Regions from separate parts of the Kribbella sp. NBC_01510 genome, predicted to be linked through region 2. Evidence: riboswitches for the same ligand, from Rfam matches in the RefSeq annotation. Region 2 holds a riboswitch; each other region holds the start of a gene.
What was found. A riboswitch is a leader RNA that binds a small molecule or an ion and turns the genes downstream of it on or off. The one in region 2 is predicted to bind thiamine pyrophosphate.
Positions count from the first base shown of each region.

Region 1: linked by a shared signal. The riboswitch ahead of OG558_RS12170 (purine-cytosine permease family protein) and the one ahead of thiC (phosphomethylpyrimidine synthase ThiC) in region 2 are both predicted to bind thiamine pyrophosphate.
Region 3: linked by a shared signal. The riboswitch ahead of thiS (sulfur carrier protein ThiS) and the one ahead of thiC (phosphomethylpyrimidine synthase ThiC) in region 2 are both predicted to bind thiamine pyrophosphate.

Region 1 covers NZ_CP109418.1:2,451,304-2,454,574, reverse strand. The annotation lists gene OG558_RS12175 (class I SAM-dependent methyltransferase) at 12-692, opposite strand; gene OG558_RS12170 (purine-cytosine permease family protein) at 720-2,048, opposite strand; TPP riboswitch at 2,042-2,157, opposite strand; gene OG558_RS12165 (alpha/beta hydrolase) at 2,178-2,840, opposite strand; gene OG558_RS12160 (hypothetical protein) at 2,837-3,271, opposite strand, start outside.
Region 2 covers NZ_CP109418.1:3,265,561-3,268,831, forward strand. The annotation lists gene OG558_RS16210 (hypothetical protein) at 1-19, shown strand, start outside; gene OG558_RS16215 (hypothetical protein) at 69-548, opposite strand; gene OG558_RS16220 (lysophospholipid acyltransferase family protein) at 737-1,495, opposite strand; TPP riboswitch at 1,547-1,665, shown strand; partial or broken gene thiC (phosphomethylpyrimidine synthase ThiC) at 1,656-3,271, shown strand, end outside.
Region 3 covers NZ_CP109418.1:3,099,961-3,103,231, forward strand. The annotation lists gene OG558_RS15365 (DUF6807 family protein) at 1-445, shown strand, start outside; gene OG558_RS15370 (thiazole synthase) at 435-1,208, opposite strand; gene thiS (sulfur carrier protein ThiS) at 1,210-1,416, opposite strand; TPP riboswitch at 1,407-1,517, opposite strand; gene OG558_RS15380 (hypothetical protein) at 1,748-2,230, shown strand; gene OG558_RS15385 (DUF5937 family protein) at 2,248-3,204, opposite strand.

The DNA.
Region 1 (3,271 bases), 810 kb from region 2:
CCGCTGACGCGTCAGTCAGTGGCGGGCTGGTGGATCTCCAGAATGAGCCGGCGACGGCCGCCCCAGTCCCGCTTGTAGACCTTGTAGTCCTCGATTCCGGCCTTCGCGCAGAGCCGGCCGTAACTGATCTCGTCGTGGATGAAGTGCACGCTGCTGGTGCCGAAGTGCTCGGTCGTGACGATCCGGTGCTCCGGGCCCTGACGCATCCCGTTCGCGATCTCCGCCGCCGTTGCCGGTCCCCAGGCCGGGCCCTCGATGATCGCGATGCCGCCCGGCTTCAGCACCCGGGAGATCTCGCAGATGGTCGACACCTGCTCGTCCTCGGCGAACAGCTCGTGGAACGCGGTCCACAGGCAGATCACCGCGTCGAACGCGTCCCACTTGTACGGCAGGTCCGTCATCGACCCGACCGCCCAGTCGATCGACAGTTCCTCCTCGGCCGCCTTCGCCCGGCCGGCCTCGATCAGGTTCGGCGAGATGTCCAGCGCGCAGACGGCCTTGCCGGCCTTGGCCAGCGGCAACGCGATCCGGCCGTAGCCACAGCACAGGTCGAGCACCGACTCACGCCCGTCCAGCAGTTCCTCGACGGCCTTGACGGTCGCCGCGTCCCGCTCGGGCGTGGTCCGCGCGGCCAGGCCGTCGGCCCCGAGTTCGGCATACTCGGCCCGGCTGCGCAGTGCGGAGTTCAGCATGGGCGCAAGTATCCCGGTTACTCCGGGTCAGTTGTCCAGCGGTCGGCGCCCTACACGACCGAGCACGACCGCGGCCAGCATCGAGACGACGATCGAGGTGACCGTCGCACCCAGCCAGGTCGGCACCGGCTGGTGGTTGAACACCCGCTGCTGGACGTCGGTCCAGAACGGCGACCAACGGCTCACTGTGCCGGGGTTGACCACCTGGTAGGCGACGAATCCGATCAGCCACGCCACGGCCGGCTGCCACCGGAAGCGCGCCGTACCCGAGACGTCCCAGTTCATCTTGCTGACCAGGAAGAAGTCCGCGATCGCGGCCGCGAACAGCGGGACGAAGACCGAGCCGATCAGGAAGAGGAACTGCGTGTAGTTGCCTAGGTCAACCATCAGGGCGAGGCCGGTGGCGAGTACGCCGATCGCGACCGAGATCCAGCGCCGGTCGACCTTGCCGATCAGGTTGTGGGCGGCCATCGTGGTCGAGTAGACATTCGCGTACGCCTCGTCGACCTCGTCCACCAGCAGGACCAACAGTGCGATCGCGCCGGCCGGCAGGACGACGAGCGCGGTGATCACGTCCTCGCTGTTGGTCTGCAAAGTCGCGACCGCGAACACACCGAGTGCGTAGTACGCGATCGCCGCCAGGCCGTAGCCGAGCGAGGAGCCGGCGAACGCCGCCTTGTTGGTGCGCGAGTGCCGGGTGTAGTCGGCGGCCAGCGGCGCGAACGAGACCACGCCCGCGGCGGCCAGGTCGACGGCCGGCCAGAAGCCCAACACGTTGTCCTGCGGCAGGTCGTGCATGGGCTTGCTGAGCACCTGCACGAACAGGTACACCGACGCGATCAGCACCAGCCAGACCATGAACTTCCGCAGCAGCTTCACACTGCCGAGCGGCCGGACCGCCATCGTCGTCGCGATCACCCCGGCCAGCAGGACGAACACCCAGCGCCAGCGCTCACTCGTCACCGCGACCGCGGCCTGCGAGATGATGATGATCTCCATCGTGGCCCAGCCGACGTTCTGCGCGATGTTCAGCACGGTCGGCGCCATCGAACCGCGTCGGCCGAACAAGCCGCGCAGGCACGTCATCGCCGGCGCACCGGTCTGCGATCCGAACACCGCCGCCCCACCGAGCACCAACGCGCCGATCCCACAGCCGACGACGACCGCGAGCAGGCCCTTCCACAGCGAGCCCGTGGTCGCCGCCACCAGCGCACCGGTGACCGGCCCGAACAAGGAGATGCCGAAGTTCCCCCAGAGGGCGAACTGGTCGAGGAATCCGAGCGTCCGCGGGGCGTCCGTGGTCAGGACAAGCGGCGCCTCGATGTCGCTAGCAGGACGAACAGCAGTATTGGTCATGATGACCTGCTCCCTACGCCGGCATTACCCGGTCAGGTTCAGGCGGTCGGCGACCCAGCTGTCGCCCTCTCAGCCCGCGCGTACGGTGCGAGCTCCCGCAAAGGTTGTTAGCGCGTCAACGATAGCGCTTCACTCGCTTTCGGGAAGGGTGGCGGCTCGCTGGATGAGAGCGGCCACCTCGGGACCGTTGGTCAGCACTGGTATGTGCGCGCCCGAATCCAGCGTCCTGGCCTCACCGTGGCTGAGCTCCGCCAACCGCTGTACCCACTCGGCCGGCGAGATCAGATCGTGCTTGCCGCGCACGATGACCACCGGCACGCGCACCTGGGTGATGATCGCGGCCAGGTCGTGGTGCCGGGCGGCTTCCGCGGCTCGGGCGATCGAGGAAAGCGTCGTACGGGCGTACTGCGGGGTGACAACCCGAATCAGGCGGGGTGCTTCCGGTACGGCCGACCCCAGCCATCGGACCGTCCGGTCCACCCAGCCCGACATCCGGATGTCGCCGGTCGGCGCCACCAGCACCAGCGCATGGACGAGCTCGGGGTCGATGATCGCGGTCTCGACCACGATCTGGCAGCTGGCGGAGTGTCCGACCAGGACCGACCGCTCGCGGATCTTGTCGGCGAGTGCCACGCCCAGCGCGCGCGGATGCAGATCTTCGCGGGCCCCGGCCGGTTCGCCGTACCCGGGAAGAGTGACGACGACGTACGGCGTGGTCAGGTGCTCGACCGTTTTGGCGTACGACTCCGGCCCGAGACCGAGGCCCGGGACCAGGACAACGGGTGCGCTCACTCCCAGGGCGCTTTGACCGGCGGGCCCTGGACGACCGGGTTGCTGACGTCGGGCTTCAGCTCGCGGTACCCGATCGCCAGACCCGCCGCGAGGATCAGTAGGCCGGTGCCGCCCCAGCCGTACGCCTTGGGCAGCCGGTCGATCGTCTCGTTGATGGCGCCCAGGCCGGTGGACAGGACGATGCTCAGCCAGATCAGGATCGGGATCGCGGACACCGCGACCAGCAGGAGGCCACCGAGCTCGACCGGGTCGGGCTGGCGCCCTGCCTTGCGGCGGGCGAGCACGTCCCGGATCCACATCCCGATCGCGACCGCGCCGACCACGATCAGCAGCAGTTGGCCGATGGTGTCGATCACGTCGGTGCGGAGCGGGTGGTTCAGCGGTGAGCCGGGGGCCTGGGAGATCTCGCGCAGGGCGACCCGCTGGACGGA
Region 2 (3,271 bases):
CATTCCGCAGTTCCACTGACGCGGGTACGACGGACGGTCCGCTCGAGGGCTGTCCGTCGTACGGGTCGTCAGCGGTTCCAGCGCCGTACCGACTTGGCCACGTCCTTGGAGCGGATGGAGCCGAGGTTGTACTCCCACGCGGCGGCCAGCTTGCCGCCGAGGATGCTCGCGTCCAGATAGATCCTCGGGCGCACCGCCACGGCCCAGGTGGCGGCGGCCGCGTGGCCCTGCTGGTGGAGTAGGTGGTCCACGGTCGCCTCGATCCGGCTCTTGTTCTCGCCTCTGAGGCCTTCAGTGGCCCAGCGTTGCATGATCGCCGCGTCGTCGGACGTCATCCGGGCCAGATAGGTCAGCGGACCGCGCCAGAAGCCCCGGCTGCCGATGCTGTCCAGGCTCTCCAGCGGGAACCAGCCGTTCTGGCAGCGTCGTCCGTTCACCGCGGATTCGATCTCCCGGGCGCGGTCCGCGGACAGGCCCCGGGTCGCCCAGTCGACGAAGAACGTCCCCGCGTCCGGGATGTGCTCCGCCACGTGCGGCGCTGGAGTCATCTGCCCCGGTTCGAACAGATGAAGCTCTTCCGGTGATTCGAACACAACCTTCCCCGCCCGCCTGAGTACCGCGGCCGCGCGTACGACTACCCGGCCCGCCGCACAGGGACCCCCCAGGTTCCTGTTCTGTCAACAACGACAAGTCTTCGTACCCTCGTTCCCGCCCGAGGGTCAAGGTCTTGTCCGCGTTACCGGTCCTCCTTGGTCCGCCGCTCGGCCCGGCGGGCGAGCTCCTCCTGATCCAGCCGCTCGGCCTCGGCCGGAGTCGGCGCGGCGCCGCCGTACGACGCCGGCAGCCACCAGGCACCGGCCGGTTGCTCGGGGTAGGCGCGGATGGTCTGATCGAGCATCCCGGCCATGGTCGAGTGCAGGCGCGCGGTCGCGTCGGCCGCATCGTCGCCTCGGGTGACGGTGATCGGTGCGCCGACGGTGATCGCGATCGTGCGGTGCCGGGAGAAGTCGCGCGGATGGTCCTTGGTCAGCATCCGCTGCGTGCCCCACAGGATCATCGGAATGATCGGTACGCCGGCCGCGGCGGCCATCCGGACCGTGCCGGTTTTGAACTCCTTGAGCTCGAACGACCGGCTGATCGTCGCCTCCGGGAACACGCCGACGACCTCGCCCTGGCCGAGGTACCGGAGCGCTTCGCGGTACGACGCCATCCCGGCCGCGCGATCCACCGGGATGTGGTGCATCCCGCGCATCAGCGGCCCGGAGTACCGGTTGCGGAACAGGACCTCCTTGGCCATGAACCGCACCAGCCGCTTGCTTGGCACAGCGCCGAAGCCGCCGAGCACGAAGTCGACGTAGCTGATGTGGTTGAGCGCGATCACCGCGCCACCGGTCCGCGGCACGTTCTCCGTCCCGCTCAGCTGGAACTTCAGGTCCAGCACCTTGAACGCCGTCTTCGCGAAGCCGATCACCGGTGGGTACACGAGGTCACGCATCCCCCGACGCTACCCGCTCGGTCAAGACGGCGGGTTAAGGTGACGGTGACAATTGGAGATCGCGGGAGCTCGCACCGTAGTGGGCTGAGAGGGCGGCTGGGTGACCGGCGCCGCCGACCGCCGAACCTGTCCGGGTAATTCCGGCGTAGGGAGCAGCAAGGTGAACGTCAGCACGATTCGACCGACTGTCACCACCGGCCCGATCTCGGGGTCGGAGAAGATCTACCGCGGTGAGCTGGGCGTCCCGGCCCGCCGCGTCCACCTCACGAACGGCGAGCACTTCGACCTGTACGACACGTCGGGTCCGTACACCGACGCGTCGGCGCGGATCGACGTACAGGCCGGACTGCCCGCACTCCGGCGGGACTGGATCGCCGGGCGCGCACCGCTGACCCAGCTCGGGCACGCGCGGGCCGGGACGATCACCGAGGAGATGAGGTACGTCGCCGTCCGGGAGGGCCTCGATCCGGAGTTCGTCCGGTCCGAGGTGGCCCGGGGCCGGGCCGTGATCCGGCGAACCGGCGGCACCCGGAGAGCGAGCCGATGATCATCGGGAAGAAGTTCCTGGTGAAAGTGAACGCGAACATCGGCAACTCGGCCGTCAGCAGCTCGGTCGAGGAAGAGGTCGAGAAGCTCGTCTGGGCGACCCGGTGGGGCGCGGACACGGTGATGGACCTGTCCACCGGCAAGAACATCCACGAGACGCGGGAGTGGATCCTGCGGAACTCACCCGTGCCGATCGGGACGGTCCCGGTCTATCAGGCGCTCGAGAAGGTGAAGGGCGATCCGGCCGGGCTGTCGTGGGAGGTGTACCGCGACACGGTGATCGAGCAGTGCGAGCAGGGTGTCGACTACATGACGGTGCATGCCGGCGTACTGCTGCGGTACGTGCCGCTGACCGCTGGACGGATCACGGGCATCGTGTCCCGGGGTGGCTCGATCATGTCCGCGTGGTGCCTGGCGCATCATCAGGAGTCCTTCCTGTACACGCATTTCGCGGAGCTGTGCGAGATCCTGCGCACCTATGACGTGACGTTCTCACTGGGCGACGGGTTGCGGCCGGGGTGTATCGCGGACGCCAACGACGCGGCGCAGTTCGCCGAGCTGCGGACGCTGGGAGAGTTGACCCGGATCGCCTGGGAGCGCGACGTCCAGGTGATGATCGAGGGACCGGGCCACGTGCCGATGCACAAGATCGCGGAGAACGTGCGGCTCGAGGAGGAGCTCTGCGGCGAGGCGCCGTTCTACACATTGGGGCCGTTGGCAACTGATGTGGCGCCGGCCTACGACCACATCACGTCGGCGATCGGTGCGGCTCAGATCGGCTGGCTGGGTACGGCGATGCTCTGCTACGTCACGCCGAAGGAACACCTCGGGCTGCCGGATCGCGACGACGTCAAGACCGCCGTGATCACCTACAAGATCGCCGCCCATGCGGCCGATCTGGCCAAGGGGCATCCGGGCGCGCAGGCCTGGGACGACACGTTGTCCAAGGCAAGGTTCGAGTTCCGCTGGGAGGACCAGTTCAACCTCTCGCTCGATCCCGACGCGGCCCGCTCGTTCCATGACGAGACCCTGCCCGCCGAGCCGGCCAAGACCGCCCACTTCTGCTCGATGTGCGGCCCGAAGTTCTGCTCGATGCGGATCACCGCCGACATCCGCGCGTACGCCAAAGAACACGGCCTGACCTCCGCCGAGGCTATCGAGGCCGGCCTCGCCGAGATGTCCGGCACGTTCAAGGCGAACGACCAGAAGCTCTGTCTTCCGCTGGCGGAG
Region 3 (3,271 bases), 170 kb from region 2:
GCTGGCCGACGGCGGCTGGCGGCTGGACTGGCAGAGCGTTCTCACTGCTCGCTACGGATCGATCCGCATCGACAGCCCCGCCACCACGGGCCGTCCGGACGCCGGGTACGGCGGCATCTTCTGGCGACTGCCGTCCGCCGAGACCACGACTGTCCTCAGCTCAGCCGGCGAAGGGACCGATGCTGTCTTCGGCTCGCTGAGTCCGTGGCTCGCCTTCGTCCAGCATCGCGCCGACATCATCACCACGTTGCTCCTGGTCCAGCCCAGCGACGTACGCCCGTGGTTCCTTCGCTCCACGGGGTACGTCGGTGCCGGTCCAGCACTGGCGTGGGACAGCCCACTGACCCTCCAGCCCAACCAAGACCTCGACCTGTCCCTCACCGCATTGCTGCTGGACCGCCCGATCGACCTCGCCGAAGCTGCCGAACTGGCGGCTAGAACGTAGGCAGACCGGTCGTCGGCGAGGAGGCCAGGGCCGACTGCCAGCGGCGGGGGACGCGGCCGGCCAGGCGGGCAGCTCGGCCGGCGGAGACGGCGTCGCGCATGGCCGCGGCCATCAGGGCAGGCTTCTCGGCGCGGGTGACCGGGGTGGCGAGCATGACGGCGGCACAGCCGAGCTCCATCGCCAGCGCGGCGTCGCTCGCCGTACCGATGCCCGCGTCGACGATCACCGGAACGTTCGCGGCCTCGGCGATGAGGGCGATGTTGTGCGGATTGCGGATGCCGAGCGCGGACCCGATCGGCGCCGCCAACGGCATCACTGCGGCACAGCCGGCCTGCTCGAGCCGGCGCGCGAGAATCGGGTCGTCGTTGGTGTAGGGCAGCACCGTGAACCCGTCGGCCACCAGGGCGTCCACGGCGTCGAGCAACTCGATCGGATCGGGCAGCAGCAGGTGGTCATCGGCGACGACCTCGACCTTGATCAGGTCGGTCTGCAACGCCTCCCGCGCGAGCTTCGCGGTCAGCACCGCCTCGGCGGCGGTGTGGCAACCGGCCGTGTTCGGCAGGACGTCGATGCCGTGCTTCTTGAGTACGTCGAGCACCGAGCCCTCGTGGCCGGTGCCGAGCCGGCGCATCGCGACCGTGGTCAGTTGGGTGCCGGAGGCAATCAATGCCTCCTCCATCACTTCCAGGTTGGCCGCACCGCCCGTGCCCATGATCAGGCGCGAGGTGTACGTCCGCCCGCCGAGCTCCAGTGGATCGTCCATGTCAGCCTCCTTGCACCGCGCTGACGATCTCGACCCGATCGCCGGCTCGCAGGGCGGTGGACGCCCATTCGGCCCTGGTGAGCACGTTCTGATTGATCGCGACCGCGATCCCGGTGGTCCGGTCGGAGTACTCGCCGATCAGCTCGGCCACGGACTTCCCCGGGGCGACGTCGGTCGCCGCACCGTTGACCCAGACAGCTTCCTGCATCGCTTCCTCCCTACGCCGGAATTACCCGATTCAGGTTCAGCGGTCGGCGACGGCCCAGTCACCCTCTCAGCCCACTCCTGCAAGCTCCCGCGGCGCTTTCGACTCTAGCTCACGTCTTCCCATGACCGCCAACGCGTCTCGAAGGCAGTACGCCATGGCCGGAAACCGCTACCGTGTGTATTGGGGGAAGGTGAGCAGAGATGGGGACGATCGATCGGGCTCACGGGGGAACAAAACTTGGCCTGCTGATAGCCGCGGCTGTGGTGCTGGCAGCAGTTGTCGTGGCGCTGAGGATCGGATTCGGCGGGGCCGATCCGCCGGGTGCCGTCCCGTGACGTCCGAGCCGAGCTCCGGGGTTCGGGGGCTCGACGTACAGCCGCTCAGCGACAAGTTCCAGCTCATCGACGGGGTGACCGGGTGGGCCTGGCGCGTGACACCGCAGACCGATGGTGTGCGGACGCTCCGTCTCACCCTGGTTGTGGAGCTGAACGACCTGCCCCTCAGCAGCCGTACCTTCGAGCAGGCGATCGCGGTCGCCGTCGAGCAGCAGCCGCCGTGGTACGAGCGGGCGTGGGGGTTGCTCGATGTCGCCGGCGTGGTGACCGCGATCGTCATCGCCGCGATCCTGGGATCCGCCAAGCTGGCACGCGTGTGGTGGGTACGCCGGAAGGCGGAAGAGGAGGCGGGAGGCGAGGACAGCGGTACGGCGGCCGACGCTCCGGAGGTCTCCGCGCCGACGGCCGCCGCCGACGGAAAGTCCACCGCCAACGGGAAGCCGACGGCCGCCGCCAACGGGAACAAGCCGAATCCGTGAGTACTGCTCTTCCCCGGTCAGTCGAGGTCCGATCCGGTGAGCAGGGCGGCGAGTTCGGTCGGTCGGTAGAGCACCTGCTTGCCGGTTCGTTGCGCTTCGACCAGCCCCGTACGACGCAGCAGTTGCAGGTGCTGGCTCACGGCCGAGGGCGTCACCTTCAGCTCGCCGGCCAGGTCGGTCGTTGTCCGGGGATGCGTGAGCAACGCGAGGATGTGGGCTCGCGGCGTACCGATCAACTGTGCAAGGTCTTGCCGTGACGGCGGTTCGACGACGGACCACAGATTGGCCTGCCCCCGCGGCGGATACCCCAGCAGCGGCTCGGCCCCGACGTCGAACGGAATCACCGCATGCGGCCCGAACAACGTCGGCTGTAACACCAGCCCCCGCCCGTCCACCCGCTCGGTCCGACTCGGATCGCTGACCCGATCGACTTTCAGTTGTCCGTTCTGATAACTGATGGCCGGCCCGAGTCCGTTCAGCATCGCCCCGGTCCCGTGCTGCGTGAGCACATGGCCGCGGTAGCTGATGTCGGCCGACAGAATCGTCCGCATCCGATCCCAGTACGGCGCCATCGCCAACTGCCAGTACGCACGCAGCGCGTCGACAACCCTGGCGGGACCATCAGCACCGGCAAGCTCGTCGGGTACCTCCTTGTTGACCGCGACGAACTGCCGCTCGAACGTCCGCCGATCCACCGCCCCGATGATCTCGAGCTCATCCTGGATTTGCGTCAACGGCGAGGTAGGCCGCGGCGTCAGGAAATCCGGACTCCCCATCGTGTCATTGACCAGCCACCGCAACACCGACCAATCCACCTGCTCGACCACCGGCTGCACACCCCGAACCCACCCCAGCTGCAACGGAAACCGCCCCGGATCCCGCAACGCCCGCAACGACAAAACCATCTCCGCTGCGGGCGAGATCGCGAATCGCACCTCCTCCAGGTCTCGCGAGCTCAGCTGATAGGTCAGCACGCCGGTCCCCTTCGTCGATGTAGCTCGATCCTAAATCGACTCGGATGTGTCAGTGGATCTGGAACTC